DNA from 4 places in the Massilia sp. CFBP9026 genome. Region 1 is predicted to be linked to each of the others. Evidence: predicted binding sites of a transcription regulator. Region 1 holds the regulator's gene; each other region holds the start of a gene.

Region 1 (5,895 bases):
CGCGCGAACAGGTACATGATTTCGTGGTCGGTCTTGCATTCGAACAGCGGCTGGATCACCCGCTCGCGCCACTGGATCGAGCGGTTCGAGGCGGTGCAAGAACCCTGGGTCTCGAACTGCGAGGCCGCCGGCAACAGGTAGACCCCATCGCTGCGGCCATGCATCGCCGCCGTCATGCTCGGATAGGGGTCGATCACCACCATCATGTCGAGCTTTTGCATCGCCGCCTTCATGTCCGGCAGGCGGGTCTGGCTGTTCGGCGCGTGGCCCCAGTAGAGCACGGCGCGCAGATTGCTGGGCTGGTCGATGAACTGGTTTCCTTCATTCACCGCGTCGAACCAGCGCGACACCGTGATGCCAGGCTTTTCCATCAATTCTTTTGAACCGAAGCGCGACTTGATCCACTCGTAGTCGACGCCCCAGACCGCGGCGAAGTGCTTCCAGGCCCCTTCGGCCAGGCCGTAGTAGCCAGGCAGCGAATCGCCGTTGGGGCCGACGTCGGTGGCGCCCTGCACATTGTCGTGGCCGCGGTAGATATTGGCGCCGCCCCCGGGAATGCCGATATTGCCCAGCGCCAGCTGCAGGATCGACAGCGCGCGCACATTGGCGGTGCCGACGTGGTGCTGGGTGATGCCCATGCACCAGACCACGGACGAGGGACGGTTGGTGGCCAGCATCTCGGCCGCCATGCGCACCGCCGATTCCGGCACGCCGGTAACGTCCGACACCTTATCGGGCGTCCATTTCATGACTTCGGCGCGCACGTCCTCCATGCCCCAGGTGCGCTCTTCGATGAATTTCTTGTCTTCCCAGCCGTTATTGAAGATATGCCACAGGATGCCCCACACCAGCGGGATGTCGGTGCCGGGCCGCACGCGCACATAGTGATCGGCAAAGCGCGCCGTGCGGGTAAAGCGCGGATCGATGACGATCATCTTGGCGCCCAGTTCCTTGGCGTGCAGGAAGTGCAGCATCGAGATCGGGTGCGCCTCGGCCGGGTTGGAGCCGATGAACAGCACCGCCTTGCTGTAGTGCAGGTCATTGAACGAGTTGGTCATCGCCCCGTAGCCGAAGGTCTGGGCCACGCCGGCGACGGTGGTCGAGTGACAGATGCGGGCCTGGTGGTCGCAGTTATTGGTGCCGAAGAATGATACCCATTTGCGCAGCAGGTAGGCTTGCTCGTTATTGTGCTTGGAGCTGCCGATCACCATCAGCGCATCGGGCCCGGCTTCCTTGCGCAGTTGGAGCAGCTTGTCGCCGATCTCGTCGATCGCCTGGTCCCAGGAGATGCGCTGGTACTTGCCATTGACCAGCTTCATCGGATAGCGCAGGCGATGCTCGCCGAAGGCGTGCTCGCGCACCGAAGCGCCCTTGGCGCAGTGGGCGCCCATATTGATCGGCGAATCGAAGGCGGCCTCTTGCCGCACCCAGACGCCGTTGGCGACGACGGCATCGACCGAGCAGCCGACCGAGCAGTGGCTGCAGACGGTGCGCTTGACCACGGTCGGCACCGGGGTATCCGCTACCGGGTCGGCCTGGGCCGGTTCGATCACGTTCAGCGGCAGGTGGCGCGCCAGGGCTCCGGCGCCGGCGGCAACGCCGGCCCCGACCAGGAAGCGGCGCCGTTTCAACGCGCTGTCGCGCGTGGACTTGACCAGTGACATATCGATTCCTCTGCTTGCCTACCAGTAGGCGGCGGTGGCGTAATAGCGGCGGATGTGATCCGTCTCGTGGTAGCCGCGCTTGACCTTGGGGTCGGGCGCGGCCGGGGCGGCCTGCGGTGCCGCGGTCGCCGGGGCGGCGGCAGCGGCCACCACCAGTGCGCCCAGGGGGGCGGCTTTCAGGAAGCCGCGGCGGGCCGGGTCGGGCTGGTCATGGGCTTGTGGATCATGCTTGCTCATCGGTTTCCTCTCCTACGCCGAAGCTTTCGGCCTCGATTGCCAGGAATGCCTGGGCGAAGCGCGCGACCAGGCAGTAATAATTGGCGCCATCGGCATTGGCGATGTCGTCCAACGCGCGCATGCACCAGGAGCCGATGTGGGCCTCGAAGAAGCGGCGCTGCACGTCGAGCGGCTGACGCCGGATGCCGGGCGTGCCGGCCACCAGCACGCGCATGGTCTCGCACAGCGCGCCGAGGTGGTCTTCGAACTCGCCCCGCCCCTGTATGCGCGCCAGGCCAAGCTGGGCCAGGTCTTCGCGCAGATGCGCGAGCGGCGTGTCGTTCATGTAGCCGGCCAGGTAGCGCGAGCCATACGGATCGACCGGCGGCGTGCCGACGCTGACGAACAGCGCGCTGAATTCATCGTGGACGAGTCGGGGGTCCATCACGCCGGATGCGACGGTCAGTTGGTCCCAGGCGCGTTCGAGCGCCGGGTCGCCGCCCTCGGCCAGGATGGGATCGCTGGACGCGAGCGCATCGAGCAGCGCCGCGTCGGGCGCGGCCAGCAGTAGCCGGGAGAGCAAGGCATACAGATCCGCCCTGGCCTGGTCTTCGCCGCCCGGCGGCAGGTCCGGTCGAACGATTGCGGTGGCAAAGGCGCTGCGATCGGGCACGGTCTCGGTTGTTGATGACACTGGGGAACACTCCAGTTGTTCAATTTATATGGCAGTGTAGGCCTCGATTGATATTGAGTGCGCACAGTTGCCTATACGGCTAAATGAACCCAGCATGGGTGAGCACGGGCGCCAAACGACCGGAACACAACGAATTTGTTTCTCAAATGCAATAAATGGCATTTGTTTGTCGAGATAAACGCTTCAACACGTCTATAATTCCGGTGTACCCGAACCAAGCGACCATCCCTCATGAGCCAGACCCTGTCCCGGCAAGCCGAGCCGCCTCTCAATATCCACGCCCTCAAGTCCTGCGCGCAGTGCAGCATGCACCAGCTGTGCCTGCCGATGGGCCTCGAAGACGCCGAGATCGACCGCCTGGACAAGATCATCGGCCGCCGTCGCCGCCTGGAACGCGACGAGCGCCTGTACAGCGTGGGCGAATCGTTCCGCAACCTGTACGCGGTGCGCTTCGGCCACTTCAAGACCTACCAGGTGAACGCGGCCGGCGAAGCGCAGATTACGGGTTTCCAGATGGCCGGCGAGCTGCTGGGCATGGACGCGATCAGCGGCACCCACCATTGCGACGCGGTGGCGCTGGAAGATTCCGAGGTGTGCGAGATCCCGTTCGCGCGCCTGGAAGACCTGTTCGGCGAAGTGCCGACGCTGCTGCGCCACTTCCACCGCATCATGAGCCAGGAAATCACGCGCGAGCAGAACGTCATGCTCTTGCTCGGCAATATGCGCGCCGAGCAGCGCTTCGCCGTGTTCCTTGTGAACCTGTCGGCGCGCTACGCCACCCGCGGCTATGCGGCCAACCGCTTCCAGCTGCGCATGTCGCGCGAAGACATCGGCAACTACCTGGGCCTGACGATCGAAAGCATCAGCCGCCTGCTGTCGCGCTTTAAAAAGCAGGGCTGGCTCGAGGTCGACAAGCGCGAAGTGACGCTGCTCGATCCGGTCAAGCTGAAGGCGCTGGCGGCCGGCACCGACGTGTGCAGCCCGATGGCCTGAAACATCATGGCGCCCGACCTGCACCTGCGTAGCTACGACCGCGTGCACTGGGGCGACCGCCACGACTTCGCCCAGCTGGTGCTGCCGGTGCACGGCGAAGTCGTGCTCGACATCGAAGAGCGGCGCGGCCGGCTCGATCCCCTGCATGGCGCGCTGGTGGCGCCCGGCGCCTGGCATGCGCAATCGAGTCCGGGCGCGAATGATTCCCTGATCGTCGACGTCGATGGCGCCGCCTTCGACGACGGTCCCTGGCAGCGCCTGCTGGAGCGGCCTTTCGTCACGCTGGCCCCTGCGGCGCGCAAGCTGGTCGAGTTCATGGGACTGATGGCCCGTGAAACTGGTCCACACCGCGCGCCGGCCCGTTCGCTAGTGCAGGGCTGGGTGCCGCTGCTGCTCGACACCCTGAGCCTGGACGCGCCGCGCGCCACCTCGCGCCTGGCGGCCCTGCTGGCACGGATCGAGGCCGCGCCCGGCCTGGCCTGGAGCACCGAATCAATGGCGAATGCCGCCAACCTGAGCGTCAGCCGCCTGCACGCACTGTTTCGCGAAGAGCTGGACAGCACGCCGCATGCCTGGCTGCTGGGCTGCCGCCTTGATTGCGCGCGCGGTCTGTTGACCCACAGCGCGCGCAGCGTGGCCGACATCGCCCTCGCCTGCGGCTTCTCGGACCAGGCCAGCCTGACGCGGGCCATGCGCCGCGTATTCGGTACCACGCCCGCTGCCTATCGGCGTGCAGGTCAAGAGAATCCACCAAAGCCGCAGTAGTCCCGGCCAAGACTGGATGCACGATCAGGTCCGAGAATCTCCTTTCAAAGGAGATTCATCATGTACACCGCTACTGGCGCGGGCGGACTGTCCCGCTCCACCCTGCTCGGCATCGGCGCCGGCATCGCCGCCGGCGCACTCTGGGGCCTGGTCTTCCTGGCCCCGGAACTGGCGCCCGGATTCCTGCCGATCCAGCTCTCGGCCGGACGCTACCTGGCCTATGGCTTGATTGCCACTATCCTCATCTACCCGGCATGGGGACGGCTGCGCCGCCACCTCGGCTGGCCGGCGTGGCGCGGCCTGATCTCGCTCAGCCTCACCGGCAACATCATCTATTACCTGTTCCTGGCCAACGCCGTGCAACTGGGCGGCGTGGCAATGGCCTCGATCGTGATCGGGCTGCTGCCGATCGCGGTCACCCTGGTGGGCTCGCGCGACGGCAATGCGGTGCCGCTGCGCCGGCTGCTGCCTTCACTGCTGCTGAGCGGCGCCGGCCTGGCCTGCATCGGCTGGGAGTCGCTGTCGGCGTCCGGGCCTGGATCGCTGGCCGGCCTGGCCTGCGCCTTCGGCGCACTGGTGTCGTGGACCATCTTCGCGGTACATAACATCCGCTGGCTGGCGCGCATCGAGGGGATTTCGTCGCATGAATGGAACCTGCTGGTGGGCGTGGTCACGGGCGTCATGGCCTTGGCGCTGGCGGTACCGGCCTTCGTGCTGGCGCCGGGTGAGCACACCCTACCGGCCTGGCTGCAGTTCGGCGCGCTGGTCAGCGCGGTGGCCATCCTGTGCTCGGTGGTCGGCAACGCCCTGTGGAACCACGCCAGCCGCGCGCTGCCCCTGAGCCTGATGGGGCAGATGATCGTGTTCGAGACAATCTTCGCGGCCCTGTATGGCTTTTTGTGGGAAGCGCGCTGGCCGAGTGGGTTCGAGACGGCCGCGCTGGGGTTGCTGGTGGCGGGAGTCATTTCGTGTGCGTCGGCGCACCGCGGCGCGCATTGAGGGCGCTTAAGCGACTAGTTGCGCAGGATCCGATTCATTCGTCCCCCTCCTTGGCAGCAGCTCGGGATGCTGGTCGATGATTTTTTCCAAACGCTTGAGGCGCTTCAAGCCACTACCTGTATGCTTGCTCAGATCGATCATGGCCTTGTAGATCGTCACCATGTCGTCGACTTCTTGCTGGCACCTCGATTCGATCGCTTGATAATTCTTGACGTCGTAAGCATCCCAGACACGCGTGCCGGACTCCATTGTTCGGCCAGGAATATATTTTTGATAGAGTGCCGCTTTGGTTTTCGGATAGGCGAAGTAGCTCTGATTGAACGAGAATTGGGTGTATGTCGCAACACTCAAGTCAATCTGTCGACATCCGCAAAGAAGATCATGTACATTTTCCGGCGGCGCAACCCTAGCATGAACCATACGCGCCAGCAGCACCGGTATATCGCTGTGCGAGATGCCAATCCCTGCAAGCATCAGCCCTCCAGATTGTTTGCTGATCGAACGCCACTGCGCCTCCAGGTATTCGTACAGTCCTCTCAATACTGCGTCTTCCGATCCGAGTTC
Region 2 (5,895 bases), on a different contig from region 1:
GGCTGCGAGCGGCAATCGAGGATCTCGAGGCCGACCTTGGTCTTTTCGTGATAGGTCGCGTACAGGCCCATGTCGGCCATCTTGACCATCTGCGGCGAGATGCGCGCCTGGGCCGCGATCGCATAGTCGCGCGTCCGCAGGCGCTCGAGGTAGCCCGGCAGGCCGGCATAGCCGAGCCGGGTGTCATACGGACTGGCGGCCGGGAAACGGATCGCATCGCTGGGACCGTTTTCCATGCGATAGGTGAGCTCGCTGGCCATGTCGGCGAAGATTTTCGCCTGCAAGCGCGAAGTGCGCGTCTCCAGCACCGCCCAGGCCGCCAGCAAGGCGATCAATAGCAGCAGGCCGAGCACCAGCCACAGCTTCCAGCGCCGCTTGCGCGGGGCCGGCTCGTCGTCGCCGGGCTCGCCCGACGGGCCGCCGGGGATGCCGCCATTGCCCGCCAGGTGCGGGAAGGCTTCATACAGGGGAACGTCGTTGCCGCCGGCCGCGAGCGCAGGGGTGCTCTCCACGGCCGCCGCCGCGGCACTGGCACTGGCCGGCGCGGCCGATGTCGCGACCGCGTCGCCAAACGTCGGCTCGAAGGTCGGCTCAAAGGTCGGCTCACTGCGCTCGTTGGCGGCACGCTTGCCGGACACATTACTTGACCGTCCTTGACGGCGAATACTTTCCATGATGGCTTAACCGGTCTGAATCAAAACGCTAGCAATCCCCGCCAACCTGCTCGCCATCTGTGGTGCTGCTGGTCCGTTCGAGTGATCGTGGTGTGTGTTAGTTCGCACGCTGATGGTGCGATCCCACTCCAGATCGCACCGTACGTAGGCAATATTCCACCACATCAATACGTCTCACGCGAGGCGCCGTTTAACAAATTTGCTGTGCTTGGAATATTTTCGCAAAAAAACAACGAGGTCTTGGCTGAGTGATATTACCGTGTGTAATTCAGGCAATATCGCCGCTAGTTTTAGCCACCAATATTTAACGCGCTGGAAATGCTTTTGGTGCACAGCTGCGTTTGATCCATGTCGAAAGGCAGATCACGCGGGCTGGGTCACCGCTTCCGCGCGCAGCTCTTCCAGTGCCTGCAAGCAGTAATACTGGAACCATAGTCCGGCGAACAGAAAAATCATGACGTAGAGCCACAGCGACACCAGGGCCAGGATCGGGAACAATACGATCGACAGCACGGCGCCGCCCATCCAGACGATGCCGGGCAGCGCGCCGGCCAGGCCGGAGGTGAAGCCGATGGCGAGCAGTGCCGGCCGGCGGCGGCGCATCAGGTCCAGGCGCTCCGCCTCGCTGGCATGGGCGGCCAGCGCGTCGTAGCTCATCACGCGCGACGTCACCCAAGCCCACAGGCTGGCCTGCACCAGCCAGGCCAGCGGCGGCACCGCGTACAACGGCAGGGTGAACAGCCACAGCAGGGCGAACACGGCGGTGCTGCCCAGGTTGATCGCCACGCTGCCGAAGAAGGAACCGCCCTCCTTTTTCGCGAGCCCGGGAAACTGGCGCTTGCCAACATGGGCTTCGATGGCCGGCATCGCCGCCACGCCCACGAACAGCAAGGCCGAGCCGATCATGAGCGGCAGCAGCAGCACGATCGCCACCAGCGGCACCACCATCACCTTGAGCATGCCCAGGCCGACCATCTCGAGCATGCTGCCGCTGGTCTCGAAGCCGCCGTAGTCGGCGAACATGCCGTGCAGCCAGTCCAGCAGCGGCTGCAGGCCCAGCCACATTGCCACGCCCCACAGGGCCAGCGCCAGCAGCAGGGGCGCCAGCGACAGCAGCAGCATGCGGCCGCTGAACTGCGCGCCCAGGGCGCGCCGGCAGGCGGTCAGTACACCGTTCATGGGGCATTCTTTCGCGGCATGGTGTCTCCTGATGGCAGTTCAATGCCGTCATTCTACGGGATGACACCGGATGGACCCATCGACTACAATCGTCGTTCAATCTGAACAACAAGGAAGACCATGTCCACCATCACCACCGAATCCGGCCTGCAATACGAAGAGCTCGTCACCGGCGAAGGCGCCGAGGCCAAGGCCGGCCAGCACGTCACCGTGCACTACACCGGCTGGCTGCGCAACGACGACGGCAGCCTGGGCGCCAAGTTCGATTCGAGCAAGGACCGCAACGACCCGTTCGAGTTCGCGCTCGGCGCCGGCCACGTGATCCGCGGCTGGGACGAAGGCGTGCAGGGCATGAAGGTCGGCGGTTCGCGCCGCCTGACCATCCCGGCCAGCCTGGGCTACGGCGCACGCGGCGCCGGCGGCGTGATCCCGCCGAACGCCACCCTGATTTTCGACGTCGACCTGCTGGCCGTCTAAGCACGATCGCCATGCGCCGTCCTGCGATGGCGCATGGCTCGGCCGCCCTGGGGGCGGCATTTGAACATCTCTTCTAAAATGCGGCCGGATTTCCCGTGCCCGCCTGTCTCCTGGGCTAAGATGCCTGCCGCGTTGTCCAAGCGACAATACCGCAATCAACCATCACAGGAGTTTCCATGAGCTTGCAGGAACAGTTCACCCAGGCCCAGGCCGATTCGAAAAACCTGTCGGAGCGTCCCGACAATATGACCTTGCTGAAGATTTACGCGCTGTTCAAGCAGGGCTCGACCGGCGACGCGACGGGCGAGCGTCCGGGCATGACCGATTTCGTGGCGCGCGCCAAGTACGACGCCTGGGCCGGCCTCGCAGGCACCTCGCAAGAGGAAGCCCAGCAGCAGTATGTCGACCTGATCGAAGAGTTGAAGGGCTGATCGCCCTCGCATCACATCGTGGGGTGGACGGCTTCGCCGTCCACGGGTCCACCCTACCTTGCGACCGCGTTGCGGTCGTTACGCCGCGGCGGTGAAGGTCTTGCGCATCTTTTCCGCCACCTTGGCCTCGATGGCCGGCGCGAACGCGCCCATGAAGAAGCCCAGGCGGATGCGCATCGCGGCGCGCTGGTCTTCCAGGGTCAACATGCCCTCCACGCCGCTGCGCTCGAAGCGCAGCACATCGCCGTCCCACCTGCATTCCAGCCCGTATTCGGCCGCGATACGCTGCGCTACCTGCTCGGCTGCCGAACGCGCCGCGTCCGGGCTCAGGCTGTGCTGCTGGACGATGCTGATTTCCGCCATCTGACTGATCCTTCCTGAATCGATTGCAAACAATCCGCCATGATGCCAGTTGCGGCCGGGCTATGCCAGAGCCCGCTACAACAGACAGGGTTGGCTCAGCCTCAATTGACGATTATCAAAGCGTGCCCGGCAGGGAGCGCGAGGATGAAGGCGCAAGCCCGTCATTACGCGAGGAGTCGATATGGAAACCCCCGTCGAGCAGCCAAACCGCCTGTTACCCAGCGCAGAGGCGCCGCAGGCCACGCAGCCTCCGGTGCGCTTCGTCCCCACCCCGAGCGCGCCCTACCGCCAGCAGCACCGCGCCGCGCGCCTGCTCGAAGAACCCGACGTCCCCGACCCCGCCGCGCCGCCGGCCGCCGAGCCGCCGCCGCACGCCTTCGGCGCCCGCGTCCTCATGTGGAAGCAAGATCCTTCCGTTAGCGAAATCGGCACCCGCAAGGCCTTCCTGCCCGGTGTGGTGCTGGCCGGCCCGCGCGACGCCCGCATCGCCCCCGGCGAGCCGGGCATCGCCGCAGTCGAGCCGAACGCCTTCGGCGACTTCGTCACCCAGCCCGACACCCCGCAGTTCGACGCCGTCCACACCTTCGTCGTGGTGCGCCAGACCTTGACCATGTACGGGCGCGCCCTGGCCGCCGCCGGCGAGGCCCACACGATGCCGCTGCCCTGGCAATGGAATAGCAGCACCGACACGCGGCCGCTGCTGGTCTTCCCGCACGGCCTGCCGAACGTCATGAACGCCTTCTACAGCCGCAGCCAGGCCTGCCTCAAGTTCGGCGACTTCATTCCCAACGGCGCCACCGAGCGGGTCTTCACCTGCCGCTCGTTCGACATCGTGTCGCACGAGACCGCCCACGCGGTGCTCGACGGCATCAAGCCGCTCTGGCTGCAGGCCGACGCCCCGCCCCAGACCGGCGGCCTGCACGAAGCCTTCGGCGACCTCACCGCAATCTTCCTGGCCCTGTCCCAGCTCGACCAGTGCGAAGCCGTGATCGCCCAGACCAAGGCCGACCTGCACGATAAATCCTTCCTGACCGACATCGCCGAGCAGTTCGGGCTGGCGCTCGGCAACAGCACCGGCCTGCGCAATGCCGACAACGACCTCAAGCTGAGCGAGGCCGGCACCCAGGTGCACGCCATCTCGCAGGTGTTCACCGGCGCCGTCTACGATGTGCTGGCCGACCTGTTCGCCCATGAACGCGATCCCGGGCGCGAAGACTGCGCCGCCGTCCTGCACCGGGTCGCCAACTACCTGAGCGGGGTGCTGCTGCGCGCCCTGATCGCCGCGCCCGACGCCGCCGCCACCTATGCCGACGTGGTCAACGCCATGCTCCAGGCCGTGACGGGCGACGGCAAGCCGGCCGCCTATGCCGACGCCATCCGCTTCCAGTTCAGCCGGCGCGAAGTGGTGGATGCCGGCCATGGCGGCCCCGACGCGGTGGCCGCCTTCGTCCCCGGCCTGCCCCTGGCGGCGCGGGTAGGCGACGCGCCCGGCGCCCGGCAAGACCGGCGTTCCTGTTGCGGCACCATGCAGCTGGCCGAATACGATTGTGCCGAGCGCGTGCTGGCCGGCGAGGCGCGCCTGCTGGCGCGCTGGTGCGCCGACCATGGCCGCCACGGGCCGGGGCTGTCCGCCCCGCCGGCCGCCGGAGCGCCGGCCGCCGGGGCGCCGGCCGAGCCGTCGATGCTGGCATGAAGATCAGCGCCCGCGCCTGCGGCGGCTTTGCCGGACTGGCCGAATCCTACGAACTGGATACCGCTCGTCTGGACGACGGGCCGGCCCTCGAGACGCTGCTGCGCCGCCTCGACTTCTTCGGCGCCGCGCCCGCCTGCGCGGTCGGCGCCGACCTGCCGCGCTGGGAAATCACGGTCGAGGACGGGCCGCGCTGCCACACCGTGTTCCTGCGCGAGGACGGCAGCGGCGGCCAGTGGCAACATTTGCTCGACTATTTGCGGCAGGCCGGCTGAACCGGGTTTTCGGGTCTCGGCCGGTCGCGGCGCCCGCCTGCCGGGGAGCTTCTTAATCCCGGTCAACGGCCAGTGTATCGCGCCTTGACAGCCCAAAAACCGCACGCTCGTGCGGATTCTTGCTTCATTTGCTTATGTAGATTGTGTATATAGGCGAATTTGTGAGAAAAGCCGAATTGCCCTAAAATACAGTGCTTTGCTCTGTCCGGCCGGCCTGTTCATGTCCATTGTTCTTGCGCCCGGCGACGCGACATCCCACCAATTGATAGGACTGTTATGACCCACGTTGTCACCGAATCGTGCATCCGTTGTCGTTACACCGACTGCGTCGATGTATGCCCGGTAGATTGTTTCCGGGAAGGCCCGAATTTCCTCGCCATCGATCCTGACGAGTGCATCGACTGCGCCGTCTGCGTCGCCGAGTGCCCGGTGAATGCGATCTATGCCGAAGAAGACACGCCTGGCGACCAACAGCACTTCATCAAGCTCAATGCCGATCTCGCGCGCTTCTGGCCTTCGATCACCAAGACGAAGCCGGCCCTGCCAGACGCGGAAGAGTGGAAAGACGTCAAGGACAAACTCGACCAACTGGCCCGCTAATACCGCCGCTGCGCCGCCCGTTCGGCGCCGGCCCGGGGTCGTTCTGCATGGCAGTGCTGGCTGCCATCGCCTCACCAATCAAAAATCACAGGAAGTAAGCGCATGACTATCAGTGCCACCCACGAAGCGGGCAGCATCGCTCCCAACAGTTCCTTCGCCGGCGCCATCGAAGCGGATGCCGTGATCATCGGCGCCGGCCCGGTCGG
Region 3 (5,895 bases), on a different contig from region 1:
TGGGGTGTTGTCGCTGGACAAAGAATAGTGACGGAGTCAAAAACGGCCACTAGCAATAGCACGTCGTTCCCGCGCAGGCGGGCACCTAAGTTTGTAAGCGTTTCGATAACGCCAGCTTACTTAGGTTCCCGCCTGCGCGGGAACGACGTTTTTGGGCTAGCTAATATGGTGACGCTGACGATCAAACCGTTGCCAGCACCTGGTCATCACCAGGCTGGTCGAGTTCGGCCTTCTGCTTGGCGGCGCCCTTGGTGCGCGAACGCGAGGGCGGCAGGCGGCGCAGGGTCTTGAGCGCTTCGGCATCCTTGATGCCGATGGTGCGCTGGTCGACGGTGATCAGGCCGATCTCGTTGAAGGCCGACAAGGTACGGCTGACGGTCTCGAGCGTGAGGCCGAGGTAGCTGCCGATCTCGTGGCGCGTCATGCGCAGGTTGAACAGCTTGCTGGAATAACCCATCGCGGCAAAGCGGTCGGCCAGCGAGACCAGGAAGCGGGCCACGCGCGCCTCGGCCGACAGGGCGCCGAGCATGCCGATCATGGTCTGCTCGCGCACCAGTTCGCGGCTCATCACGCCATACATCATGTTCTCGAGTTCGCTGTGGACGCGACCCAGTGCGGTCAGTTTCTTGAACGGCAGCAGGATCAGGTCGCAGTCGGACAGGGCCACGGCCTCCGAGGCGTAGTGGCGGGTGTGGATGCCGTCGACGCCGAGCATATCGCCCTTCATGGGGAAGCTCAGCACCTGTTCGTTGCCGAATTCGTCGATCAGCACCGTCTTGAGGAACCCCGAGTTGACGATGTACAGGGTGTCGAAGGCCTGGCCGATCGTGTGCACGCGCTGGCCCGTCTTGAACTGCACGTGCTGGAACAGCAATTCTTCGGAGCTCACCGACACGCTGGCTGGAATACGGAGCAGGTCGCACACTTCTTTCAGGTTGGACCAGAGGCGGCCCTGGCGCTGCCGTCCCGCTTCCATCGGGGAATGCAGGGTAGGCTGGGTAACGTTGCGTTGATCTGACGGTGGCTGGGACTGCATGCTCATCTCCGGTAAGGGAACTCAGGTTTCACGCGATCCCGGCGGCACGGCAGCGTGCGGTAGCGCGTCTGCCATGCCATGGTTTTATATGGCTGACGCCGTGACTTGGATCGCAAGCAAGTCGAAACGCTGAATTCAGTATGCCAACACGAGTCCGGCACGAATATCAGCGTTGCCTGAATATGTAGGTAGGACAGATGGTGCGGTCGTAGGAAAACTCCTACCACCAAGAACGCCGCCCGAATGGCGGAAGGTGGCAGAACGGAAACAGGCGGGATGTGACGGGCTGGCGGCGCCAGCCAGGGAAATGGGGCGTGCGCCGCACGAAAACCACGCGCGGCGGTCAAAGAAAATCAGTACATCACGCCTTCAGCGGCGATAACAGACGGTGTGCAACGGCATACTGCACCATCTCGGATAGCGAGCTCATGCCCATTTTCTGCATGATGCGGGTCTTGTGGGTGCTGACGGTTTTCACCGACAGATGCAGGCCGTTGGCGATCTCGGTGATCGATTTGCCGCTGACCAAATGCGAAAACACCTCGAACTCGCGGTCCGACAGCTGCTTGTGCAACAATTGTTCGCTTGGCGCCATGATGTTCAGCGCCAGTTGTTCGGCCACTTCGGTGCTGATGTAGGGACGCCCCGAAGCCACCTTGCGGATCGCCCCCACCAGCTGCGTGCCCGCGCTTTCCTTGGTCAGATAGCCCTGGGCGCCGGCCCGGATCGCGCGCACCGCGTACTGCTCTTCCTCGTGCATGGTGAGGATCAGGATGGCCAGCTTGGGCGCCTCGCTGCGCACCTGCCGGATCAGGTCGACGCCGCTGCGGCCGGGCATGGACAGGTCGAGCAGCAGCAGGTCGAAGCCGCCCTGGCGTACCAGCGACAAGACTTCGAAGCCATTGGTGGCTTCGCCCACGATGTCGACTTCCTCGGCGCCGTCCAGGATGCGCTTGAGGCCCTCGCGCATGATTGTGTGGTCATCGGCGATGACGATTCTTACCATTATCGATTCCTTGAACCTGAAGCGGTTTCCTACCCTGGATCAGCAAAAATCAATTGTAACTGTAAATACATGAGCGCGTGAGTGGCGGGGTCAGGAAGCCGCCGGTTCGGCGATCAGGCGGTGCACCAGCACCGGCTTGGCCGTGTGCGACAACACCTTGTTGGTGACGCTGCCCAGCAGCAGCTGGTTCCAGCCGCTGCGGCCGTGCGAGCCCATGAAGATCAGGTCGCAGCCTTCCTGCTCGGCGACGTCGACGATCTTGAGCGCCGCAGAATCGGAAAACGCCGTCATGCACTGGTACTGGAGATTGGCGCCGGCGCAGGAGCGGGTGATCTTGCCCATGTATTCCTCGCCCATGCGCCGCATCTGGGCGATGTATTCCTCTTCGCTGGGGTAGGCGGGCGGGATGATTTCGACGTACACGGGATACTGGTACTCGGGGGCGACGAACAGGGCCAGCACCTCGGCGCCCATCTGCTGCGCGAATTTGACGCCGGCGCAGGCGGTATGCTGCGACACGGCCGAACCGTCGGTGGTGATCAGGATCTTGCGGTACATGCTTGGTTCCTCCTCCGTGGCCACGCACATTCAGACGACTCAGTGCAGGATGGCGATTTCTGAGACGCAAACAGTTGAGTTCTATCAAATGAACGCAACCTGCCGCGATGCGACACTACCCCTTCAAAACTGACCTGCGATTACAAAATACAACACCGAGCTTATGAAAAGCATCAGGAACACCCGGTTTTAATTGTCGCGGAATTAAGTTTCCTTGTCCATTTTGTTGCATTGCCCTCTCTGAGATTTACCTACGGCAACCACGCTGCTACACTCGCTTCAATTACTCCACCGAAACTTAACCGGCCGAGATGGCCTGGTGGACGCAGCAGAACCCCCGGATTGCAGAGCTGATTGCTCATTTATACATTATGGAGAAGCAGGGATTATGACCGACGCCGCTGACGATTTCGACGCACTATTCGAGGAAGTGGCGGCGCAGCGCACCAGCGCACCGCCCGGCCCCTCCGCAGCGACCGAGCCGGCCCCGGCCGCCGCCAGCAACGACGAGGACGACCTGGAGTCCTTGTTCGACCAGGTATCCGCCACCGCCGCTCCGGCGGCCGCCGCGGTGGCTGCCACCGCTGTCGTGGCGAATGTCGCGCCGGCGGCGCCCGCAGCCGCCCACGCCGAGGAAGGCCACGAGGGCGGCATGTTCGAACGCCTGGGCGGCATCGTCCGCCTGCTGCACGACTCGCTGCGCGAGCTCGGCTACGACAAGGCGCTGACCGAGGCCTCGTCGCAGATCGTCGACGCCCAGGACCGCCTCGAATACGTCGCCACGCTGACCGAGCAGGCCGCCAACAAGGTGCTCAACACCCTGGACGAGGGCATGCCGGCGCAAGACCAGCTGCAAAAGCAGGCCAAGGACATGGAAACCCGCTGGGCCGACCTGTTCGAAGGCAGGATGAGCCTGGACGAATTCAAGGCCCTGGCTGGCGATTCGCGCCAGTTCGCGGCGCGCGTCAATGAAGCGACCGAAGCCGAGCGCGCACGCCTGCTCGAGATCATGATGGCCCAGGACTTCCAGGACATCACCGGCCAGCTGATCAAGAAAGTCGTCAAGATCACGCAGACCGTCGAGAGCGAGCTGGCCCAGCTGCTGCGCGACAACGCGCCGCCTGACGTCAAGGAAAAGCTGGCCAAGAAAGAACAGGAGCAGCCTGCGCCCGTGCAATTGATGCAGGGCCCATCGGTGCCGGATGCGGCGCTGAACCAGGACAATGTTGACGATCTTCTTGCCGATCTGGGATTCTAATGGACGATATGCTGAAGGATTTCGTCGTCGAGGCGATGGATCTGGCGGTAAACGTAGAAGAGCACCTGCTGCGCCTCGAACGCGACCCCGATAACAAGGAAACGCTCAATGCGGTGTTCCGGTCGTTCCACACGATCAAGGGCGGCGCCGGTTTCATGGGCCTGCCCGCGCTGGTGGCGGCCTGCCACCTGACGGAAAACCTGTTCGATGCGCTGCGCACCGGCGCCGCGCCGGTCACGCCGCTCGCGATCGAGGCGGCGCTGCAGGCGTCCGGCTTCGTGGCCGACCAGCTCGGTGACCTGAACAACGGCACGCCGCCGGAAGGCCTGGCGCAGATGCCGGGCGACCTCGAGCGCATCCTGATGGACGCGATCGAAGGCAAGGACAATGCGCCGGCGCCTGCCGCCGCCGCGCCGGCCGCTCCCGCCCCGGTCGTGACGACCGCACCGGCCGTGGTTGCGGCCCCGGCTGCGGCCGATGCCGATGGCCTCGATTGGACCGGCATGTACAACGCCGTGGTGCCGGCGGCGAACGCCATCGGCGCCAACGCCGATGTTGCCGCTGCGCCGGTCGCGGCCGTGGCTGCGGCGCCCGCACCGGCTGCCGCGCCTGCGCCGGCTGCCGCTGCACCTGCCGCTGGCGGAAAGAACTGGGACGGCGTCGAGCGCCGCAACGACAACAAGCCCGCCGCTGCCGCACCGGCCAAGGACGAAAGCATCCGTATCGACGCCGTCAAGCTCGACGCGCTGCTCGAAGTGGCCGGCGAATCGGTGCAGGCCGCCAACCAGGCCGCGGTGCTGCTGGAACGCCTGCAGCAGTTCAAGTTCGAAGGCCAGGCCGCGGTGCTGATCGCCACGCTCACCGAGACCCTGGAGCGCGCTTCGCGCTACTCGGCCGAACTGCAGCGCGCCACGCTCGCGACCCGCATGCAGCCGGTGGGCCGCCTGTTCCAGAAATTCCCGCGCCTGGTGCGCGAGCTGGCGAAAGACCTCGGCAAGGACGTCGAGCTGACCATCGAAGGCGCCGAGACCGAAGTCGACCGCGTGGTGGTGGACAGCCTGTACGATCCGCTGGTGCACATGCTGAGGAACGCCCTGGACCACGGTATCGAGGCGCCCGAAGCGCGCGTCGCCGCCGGCAAGCCGGCCAAGGCGTACATCCTGCTGAAAGCCTGGCAGGAAGCGAACAGCGTCATGATCGTGCTGCAGGACGACGGCAAGGGCATGGACCCGGTAGTCCTGCGCAAGAAGGCGGTCGACAAGGGCCTGATCGGCGAGAACGGCGCCCAGAGCGATGAAGACGCCTATCAGCTGGTGTTCCTGCCCGGCTTCTCGACCAAGGAAGTCGCTTCCTCGGTGTCGGGCCGCGGCGTCGGCATGGACGTGGTGAAAACGGCGGTCGAGAAGAACCGCGGCGCAATTCGGATCGAAAGCCAACTGGGCAAGGGCACGCGCTTCGCGATCCGCCTGCCGATCGAGCTGTCGATCGTGCCGACCATGCTGGTATCGACCTCGGGCGCGCAACTGGCGCTGCCGATGGCCGTCGTCGAGCGCGTGGTCGAGCTGCCGGACGATTTCGCCTGCGTCGGCGGCGCCCCGGTGCTGAAAGACCAGGGCCGTCCGCTGCCGGTGCGCTCGCTGGCGCTGGCGCTGGGCTACGAGGCTGCTTCGGAGAAGGTCGGCATCGTCATCAACGCGCCGCAGCCTTACATCCTGGCGATGGAAGCGGTGGACGGCACGGCCGACCTGGTGATCAAGCCGATGACCGCGCTGACGGTCGAAGGCATCACCGGCACCGCGCGCTCGGCCGAGGGCGAGCTGGTGCTGGTGGTTGGCCTGTCGTTCCTGATGGATGGATGCAGGAGCAGCGTCAGGCTTGCAGCCTGACGCGGGTAGACTGGACGGCTCCGCCGTCCACGTGTCGATCGTTTGCCGCAACATCAACCGGAACGATCCGGCATCCACTCGAAAGCCACACAAAAGCCTGTGTCCTCGACACAGGCTTTTTTTATTTGCATCCAGCAAACCCCTTGCAAAT
Region 4 (5,895 bases), on a different contig from region 1:
CTGCGGCCCAAATACGTCATTCCCGCGCAGGCGGGAATCCAAGTACGTTGCGCAGCCACTGCGTTAAACCGTAGTGGCAACGCTTAAGACTTGGATTCCCGCCTTCGCGGGAATGACGTTCGTACGTCACGGGACTAGCGTGATGCAGGATTGCAGGCACGCGCTTACGCCTGCGCCGTCTCGAGCTGCGCCAACCGCGCGCGCAGCTTGCGTTCCTCCCCCCAACGTTCTGTCTCGTCGCGCACCAGGGCGACGATCGCCGACACCTCCCCACCAGGCCCGTGCAGCAGCGCCACGGTGAACGCGATCGACAAGGGCTTGCCTTCCTTGTGCAGTGCCGGCACGCGCAGGATGTCGCTGCCGTAGCGTGTCTCGCCCGTGTCCATGGTCTTGTGATAACCGTCCCAGTGCCGCTGGCGTTGACGCTCGGGGATGATCAGGTCCAGCGACTGCCCGATGGCCTCGCTCTCGGTAAAGCCGAAGATGCGCGTGGCGGCGGCGTTCCAGAACGTGATGTCGCCTTTCGCGTCGCAGACGACGACGCCGTCGCCCAGCGCGTGCAGCAGTTGTTGAAAATCGATGTCGGCTTGCATATTCATACCTCCCCATAAAAAAAAGATGCGCGTCGCAAACCGCCGACGCGCACCGTACCTACGTTTTATCCAGCCGGGCCCGTGGTCACACCACCTGCTTCTCGTGCAGCGCCGCGATGTCCTTCTGGCTATAGCCAAGGCCTTCCAGCACCTCGTCGGTGTGTTCGCCCAACAGTGGCGAGCCCTTGATGTCGACCTTCATGTCCGAGAACTTGATGGGGCTGCCCACGGTCAGGTAGGTGCCGCGTTCCTTATGCTCGACCTCGGCGATCGTGCCGCTGGCGCGCAGCGATGGATCGGCGGCGATTTCCTTCATCGACAGCACTGGCGAGCAGGGAATGTCGAACTTGCGCAGGATGTCGACCGCCTCGAACTTGGTCTTGTCCTTCAGCCAGTCCTCGATCGTCCCGAAGATGGCGAAGATCTTGTCCTGGCGCGCGCCGGCGGTCATGTAGGCCGGGTCGTCGATCCACTCTTCCTTGCCGAGCGCCTTGCAGATCGGCGCCCAGGCATGACCCTGGATGGTGAAGTAGATGTAGGCGTTGGGGTCGGTTTCCCAGCCCTTGCACTTGAGCACCCAGCCCGGCTGGCCGCCGCCGCCGGCATTGCCGCCGCGCGGGACGACGTCGGAGAACGTGCCATGCGGGTACTGCGGATACTCTTCCAGGTAGCCTACCCGGTCCAGGCGCTGCTGGTCGCGCAGCTTCACGCGGCACAGGTTGAGCACGCTGTCCTGCATCGATACCGCCACTTTCTGGCCCTTGCCCGTGGTGTCGCGCGCACGCAGGGCGGTCAGGATGCCGATCGCCAGGTGCATGCCGGTATTGCTGTCGCCCAGGGCGGCGGCGCTGACGGTCGGTGGGCCGTCGTCGAAGCCGGTGGTCGAGGCCGCGCCGCCGGCGCACTGCGCCACGTTTTCATAGACTTTCAGGTCTTCGTAGTGGTGGCCGTCGCTGAAACCCTTGACCGATGCCACGATCATGCCCGGGTTCAGTTCCTTGATGTGCTCCCAGGTAAAGCCCATGCGATCCAGCGCGCCCGGGCCGAAGTTCTCGACCAGCACGTCCGACTCCTTGATCAGCTTGGTCAGGATTTCCTTCCCTTCTGGCTTCTTGGTGTCGAGCGTCAGCGAACGCTTGTTGCTGTTCAGCATGGTGAAATACAGGGCGTCGACGCCTGGGATGTCACGCAGCTGCGAGCGCGTGACGTCGCCCGCGCCGGGACGCTCGACCTTGATTACGTCGGCGCCGAACCAGGCCAGCAGCTGGGTGCAGGCGGGGCCGGCCTGGACGTGGGTGAAGTCGATGATCTTGATGCCTTCGAGTGGTTTGCTCATGATGTCAGTCTCCTTTATTCAGTCGATAGTGCGGGCACCACCGGCGGCCTTGTGGGCGCCGGCGGTCGTGCGTGTCGCTTCGCTGTACTACTGATCGGTCACTTTTTCGCGTTGCTTTGCGGATTCAGATTGGTCAGTCGGCCGCTCTCGGTGCCGGCGGTCTCGTCGATCACGGCATTGATCAGGGCGGGCTTGCCGGCGGCGATTGCCTCGCTCAGCGCGCGGGTCAGTTCTTCCGGGCTGGTCACGTGGTAGCCGATGCCGCCGAAGGCCTCGATCATCTTGTCGTAGCGCGCATTCTTGACGAACACGGTCGGGGCGACGTCCTTGCCGCCGGTCGGGTTGACGTCGGTGCCGCGGTACACGCCGTTGTTGTTGAAGATGATGGTCGTCACCGGCAGCTCGTAGCGGCAGATGGTCTCGAGCTCCATGCCGCTGAAACCGAAGGCGCTGTCGCCCTCGATCGCGACCACCGGCTTGCCGCTGACGACGGCCGCGCCGATCGCGTAGCCCATGCCGATGCCCATGATGCCCCAGGTACCGGAGTCGAAACGCTTGCGCGGCTGGTACTGATCGACGATGCTGCGCGCGTAATCGAGCGTGTTGGCGCCTTCGTTGACCAGGTTGATGTCCGGATGCTGCTTGAGCACGTCGCGGATGGCGCGCAGGGCGGTGTGGAAGTTCATCGGCGCCACATCGCGGTTGAGCAGCGCCGCCATCTTGGCCGTGTTCTGCTCCTTGCGCTCGGCGATCGGGCCCAGCCACTCCGCGTCCGGCTTGGCGATGCCGGCGCCGTCCAGCCCGTCGAGCAGGGCCGCCACGCAGGAGCCGATGTCGCCGATCAGTGGCGCGGCGATCGCCACGTTGCTGTCGATCTCGGTCGGCGAGATGTCGATCTGGACGAACTGCTTGGGCTTGCCCCAGGTCTTGCCCTTGCCGTGGGCCAGCAGCCAGTTGAGGCGCGCGCCGATCAGCACCACCACGTCGGCCTCGGCCAGCACGTAGGAGCGGGCTGCCGACGCCGACTGGGCATGCGTATCCGGCAGCAGGCCCTTGGCCATCGACATCGGCAGGTAGGGAATGCCGGTGCGCTCGACCAGCGCGCGGATGTCGTCGTCGGCCTGCGCGTAGGCGGCGCCCTTGCCAAGCAGGATCAGCGGCTTCTTCGCGCCCTTGAGCAGCGCCAGCGCGCGCTGCACCGAGTCCGGGGCCGGCAGCTGGCGCGGCACCGGATCGACCACCTTGATCAGGGAACGCTTGGCATGGCCGGCCTCGATCGTCTGCGCCAGCAGCTGGGCCGGCAGGTCGAGATAGACGCCGCCCGGGCGGCCCGAGACGGCGGCGCGAATCGCCCGCGCGACGCCAACGCCGATGTCCTCGGCCTTGTTGATGCGGTAGGACGCCTTGGCGTAGGGCTTGGCCGCGTTCAGCTGGTCCATTTCTTCATAGTCGCCCTGTTGCAGGTCGACGATTTCGCGTTCGCTCGAGCCCGAGATCAGGATCATCGGGAAGCAGTTGGTGGTGGCGTTGGCCAGCGCCGTCAGGCCGTTGAGGAAGCCCGGCGCCGAGACCGTCAGGCAGATACCCGGCTTCTGGGTCATGTACCCGGCGATTGCCGCGGCATTGCCGGCGTTCTGTTCATGACGGAAGCCGATGAAACGCATCCCTTCGGCCTGCGCCAGGCGCGCCAGGTCGGTAATCGGAATGCCGACCAGGCCGAAGATCGTATCGATGTCGTTGTGTTTCAGGGCATCGATTACCAGGTGGAAGCCGTCGGTCACGTCTACCGATACGTGGTTAGTCATTGCTGTCTCCAGTTATTGTCGATCCGGGCAGAACGCGGTGTGTATCGCCCGCAAACCATCATAGCCAGCACGCCTGATTTGTCTCATTGACCATGGTCAATTTTGGCCGCATGATGCAAGAATCTCGCTAAACGGCCGCGTTCATGACGACTATTGCAAATCACTCGGAACGGAACATCATTCGTCTGCAGTTAAAGCAGAATGTGGTACTCAAGGAATTGCGCGACAGTGAAATGGCGGCGCTCGAACCGTATCTGACGATCGAGAACCACCAGAAGGGCGACCTGCTCATGAACCAGGGCGTGCAGGAGATGTCGCAGTACTTCATCCTGGACGGCATTCTCAAGCGCCAGGTCTCCAACCAGGAGGCCAAGGAGATGATTCTGCGCTTCTCGGCGGAACGGGATATCGAAACCAGCTACGCCGCCTGGTGCCTCAAGATGCCGACGCCATTTTCCATCGCTTGCGTTACCAAGGTGCGGGTGGCGCGCATGCCGCTGCCGCAATGGGTCGACTACATGCGCAGTCACAGCACCGTGAAGCAGGCCTTTGAGTACGAGGTCATGAATTTGATGAGCGCGATCATGGCGCACACCATCACGCTGCATCTGCTCGATGCGCCGGGCCGGGTTCATCGCTTCATGCGCAAGCATCCCGACCTGTTCGAACGCCTGCCCAAGAAGGAACTGGCGGCGTATTTGAACCTGTCGCCGGAGACCTTGAGCCGGTTGAAAAATCGGGGGAAGATCTGAAAGTGTTGGCGAAGTTGATGCGTGTGTTGGCGCAAAACCGTCGCCCCCGCGAAGGCGGGGGCCTAAGTTCAGCGTTACCGAAACGCGTGCAAACTTAGGCCCCCGCCTTCGCGGGGGCGACGTGCATACTGCGGCTAAACTGTCGGTACCGGCGTACCCGCCCTCTGCAACTTGACCCCACCACCCTCCTCGGTCATGGTCTGCTCCAAGAGCTTCACCAGCGCATACGCCGAATCGATATGCGGCGTCGGCGTGCCGGTCATGCGCGCCAGTTCGATCACCGATCCGACCAGGGCATCGATTTCCGGCCCCCGGCCCGCTTCCACGTCTTGCAGCATCGAGGTCTTGTGCTTGCCGATCTGCGCCGCGCCCTCGATGCGCCGGTCCAGGGTCACGCGGAAGGTGATGCCCAATTTGGTCGCCACCGCTTCCGCCTCGCGCATCATCTCCGCCGCCAGCTCGCGTGTCAGCGGGTATTGGCAGATGTCGACCAGGGTCGAATGCGCCAGCGCGCTGATCGGGTTGAAGCTGACGTTGCCCCATAGCTTGAGCCAGATCTCGGCGCGGATATTGTCCAGCACCGGCGACTTGAAGCCGGCGTTCTGGAAGCAGGCCGATACCGCCTCCACCCGCTCGCTCGTGGTGCCGTCCAGTTCCCCCAGCGGGAAGCGCACGCCTTCGATGTGCCGGATGACGCCCGGCGCCACCAGTTCGGCGGCCGGATAGACCACGCAACCCAGCACCCGCTCCGGTGGAATCCGGCGCGCCAGTTCGCCGCCGGCATCGACGCTGTGCACGGTGCGCCCGTCGAACTCGCCGCCGTGGCGGTGGAAATACCAGAACGGTATGCCGTTCTGCATCGTCACCACCACGGTGCGCGGACCGAACAGCTTGCCGATCTGGGCCGATACGCCATCGACCTGGTGCGCCTTGAGCGCCAGGATCACCAGGTCCTGCTCGCCGGCCGCATCATAGTCGTCCGTCGCGCGCACTTGCGAGGCGACCCTCTCCTCCCCGTCCATCTCGATGAGCTTGATGCCGTTCGTGCGAATCGCCGCCAGATTGGCGCCCCGCACGATGAATGTCACCTCCTCGCCCGCCAGCGCCAACCTGGCGCCAACGAGGCCGCCAATTGCCCCCGCTCCAATTACTGCGATCTTCATGACCCACCCCTTGTCGTCGTTTACTCGAACCGATTGATGAGCTTTCCGATGCCGTCGATCTCTACCTCGATCGTGCTGCCCGGACGCATCGAGCCGACGCCGACCGACGTCCCGCACAGCAGGAGGTCGCCCGGCTCCAGTGTCATGTCCTGGGAGATTCGGCTGACCAGCTCGGCCACCGAAAACACCATGTCGTTGATCGGATAATCCTGGCGCACCTCGCCGTTCAGGGTCGTGCGCACGACC

The links. The regulator FNR, encoded in region 1, switches genes on or off when oxygen is low (the NO sensors DNR and NnrR bind a similar motif). The targets are predictions, from matches to a motif close to TTGATNNNNATCAA.
Region 2: the regulator FNR is predicted to act here: its motif matches at 3,230-3,243, upstream of SOM28_RS11510 (gluzincin family metallopeptidase).
Region 3: the regulator FNR is predicted to act here: its motif matches at 2,675-2,688, upstream of SOM28_RS15775 (universal stress protein).
Region 4: the regulator FNR is predicted to act here: its motif matches at 3,821-3,834, upstream of oxc (oxalyl-CoA decarboxylase).

What each region holds. Positions count from the first base shown of each region.
Region 1 covers NZ_JAXCWH010000001.1:386,772-392,666, reverse strand. The annotation lists gene SOM28_RS01650 (formate dehydrogenase subunit alpha) at 1-1,664, opposite strand, end outside; gene SOM28_RS01645 (formate dehydrogenase) at 1,683-1,901, opposite strand; gene SOM28_RS01640 (TorD/DmsD family molecular chaperone) at 1,888-2,574, opposite strand; gene fnr (fumarate/nitrate reduction transcriptional regulator Fnr) at 2,806-3,567, shown strand; gene SOM28_RS01630 (helix-turn-helix transcriptional regulator) at 3,574-4,332, shown strand; gene SOM28_RS01625 (DMT family transporter) at 4,393-5,331, shown strand; gene SOM28_RS01620 (3'-5' exonuclease family protein) at 5,338-5,895, opposite strand, start outside.
Region 2 covers NZ_JAXCWH010000004.1:89,565-95,459, forward strand. The annotation lists gene SOM28_RS11485 (transglycosylase domain-containing protein) at 1-674, opposite strand, end outside; gene SOM28_RS11490 (EI24 domain-containing protein) at 1,038-1,853, opposite strand; gene SOM28_RS11495 (FKBP-type peptidyl-prolyl cis-trans isomerase) at 1,974-2,330, shown strand; gene SOM28_RS11500 (acyl-CoA-binding protein) at 2,507-2,761, shown strand; gene SOM28_RS11505 (polyhydroxyalkanoic acid system family protein) at 2,840-3,124, opposite strand; gene SOM28_RS11510 (gluzincin family metallopeptidase) at 3,306-4,817, shown strand; gene SOM28_RS11515 (protealysin inhibitor emfourin) at 4,814-5,089, shown strand; gene fdxA (ferredoxin FdxA) at 5,366-5,689, shown strand; gene SOM28_RS11525 (NAD(P)/FAD-dependent oxidoreductase) at 5,792-5,895, shown strand, end outside.
Region 3 covers NZ_JAXCWH010000006.1:76,546-82,440, forward strand. The annotation lists gene SOM28_RS15760 (hypothetical protein) at 1-28, shown strand, start outside; gene SOM28_RS15765 (Crp/Fnr family transcriptional regulator) at 182-976, opposite strand; gene SOM28_RS15770 (response regulator) at 1,398-2,042, opposite strand; gene SOM28_RS15775 (universal stress protein) at 2,133-2,600, opposite strand; gene SOM28_RS15780 (protein phosphatase CheZ) at 2,989-3,858, shown strand; gene SOM28_RS15785 (chemotaxis protein CheA) at 3,858-5,744, shown strand.
Region 4 covers NZ_JAXCWH010000011.1:132,019-137,913, reverse strand. The annotation lists gene SOM28_RS23155 (PAS domain-containing protein) at 165-593, opposite strand; gene frc (formyl-CoA transferase) at 679-1,929, opposite strand; gene oxc (oxalyl-CoA decarboxylase) at 2,028-3,734, opposite strand; gene SOM28_RS23140 (Crp/Fnr family transcriptional regulator) at 3,878-4,486, shown strand; gene SOM28_RS23135 (2-dehydropantoate 2-reductase) at 4,621-5,649, opposite strand; gene SOM28_RS23130 (fumarylacetoacetate hydrolase family protein) at 5,670-5,895, opposite strand, start outside.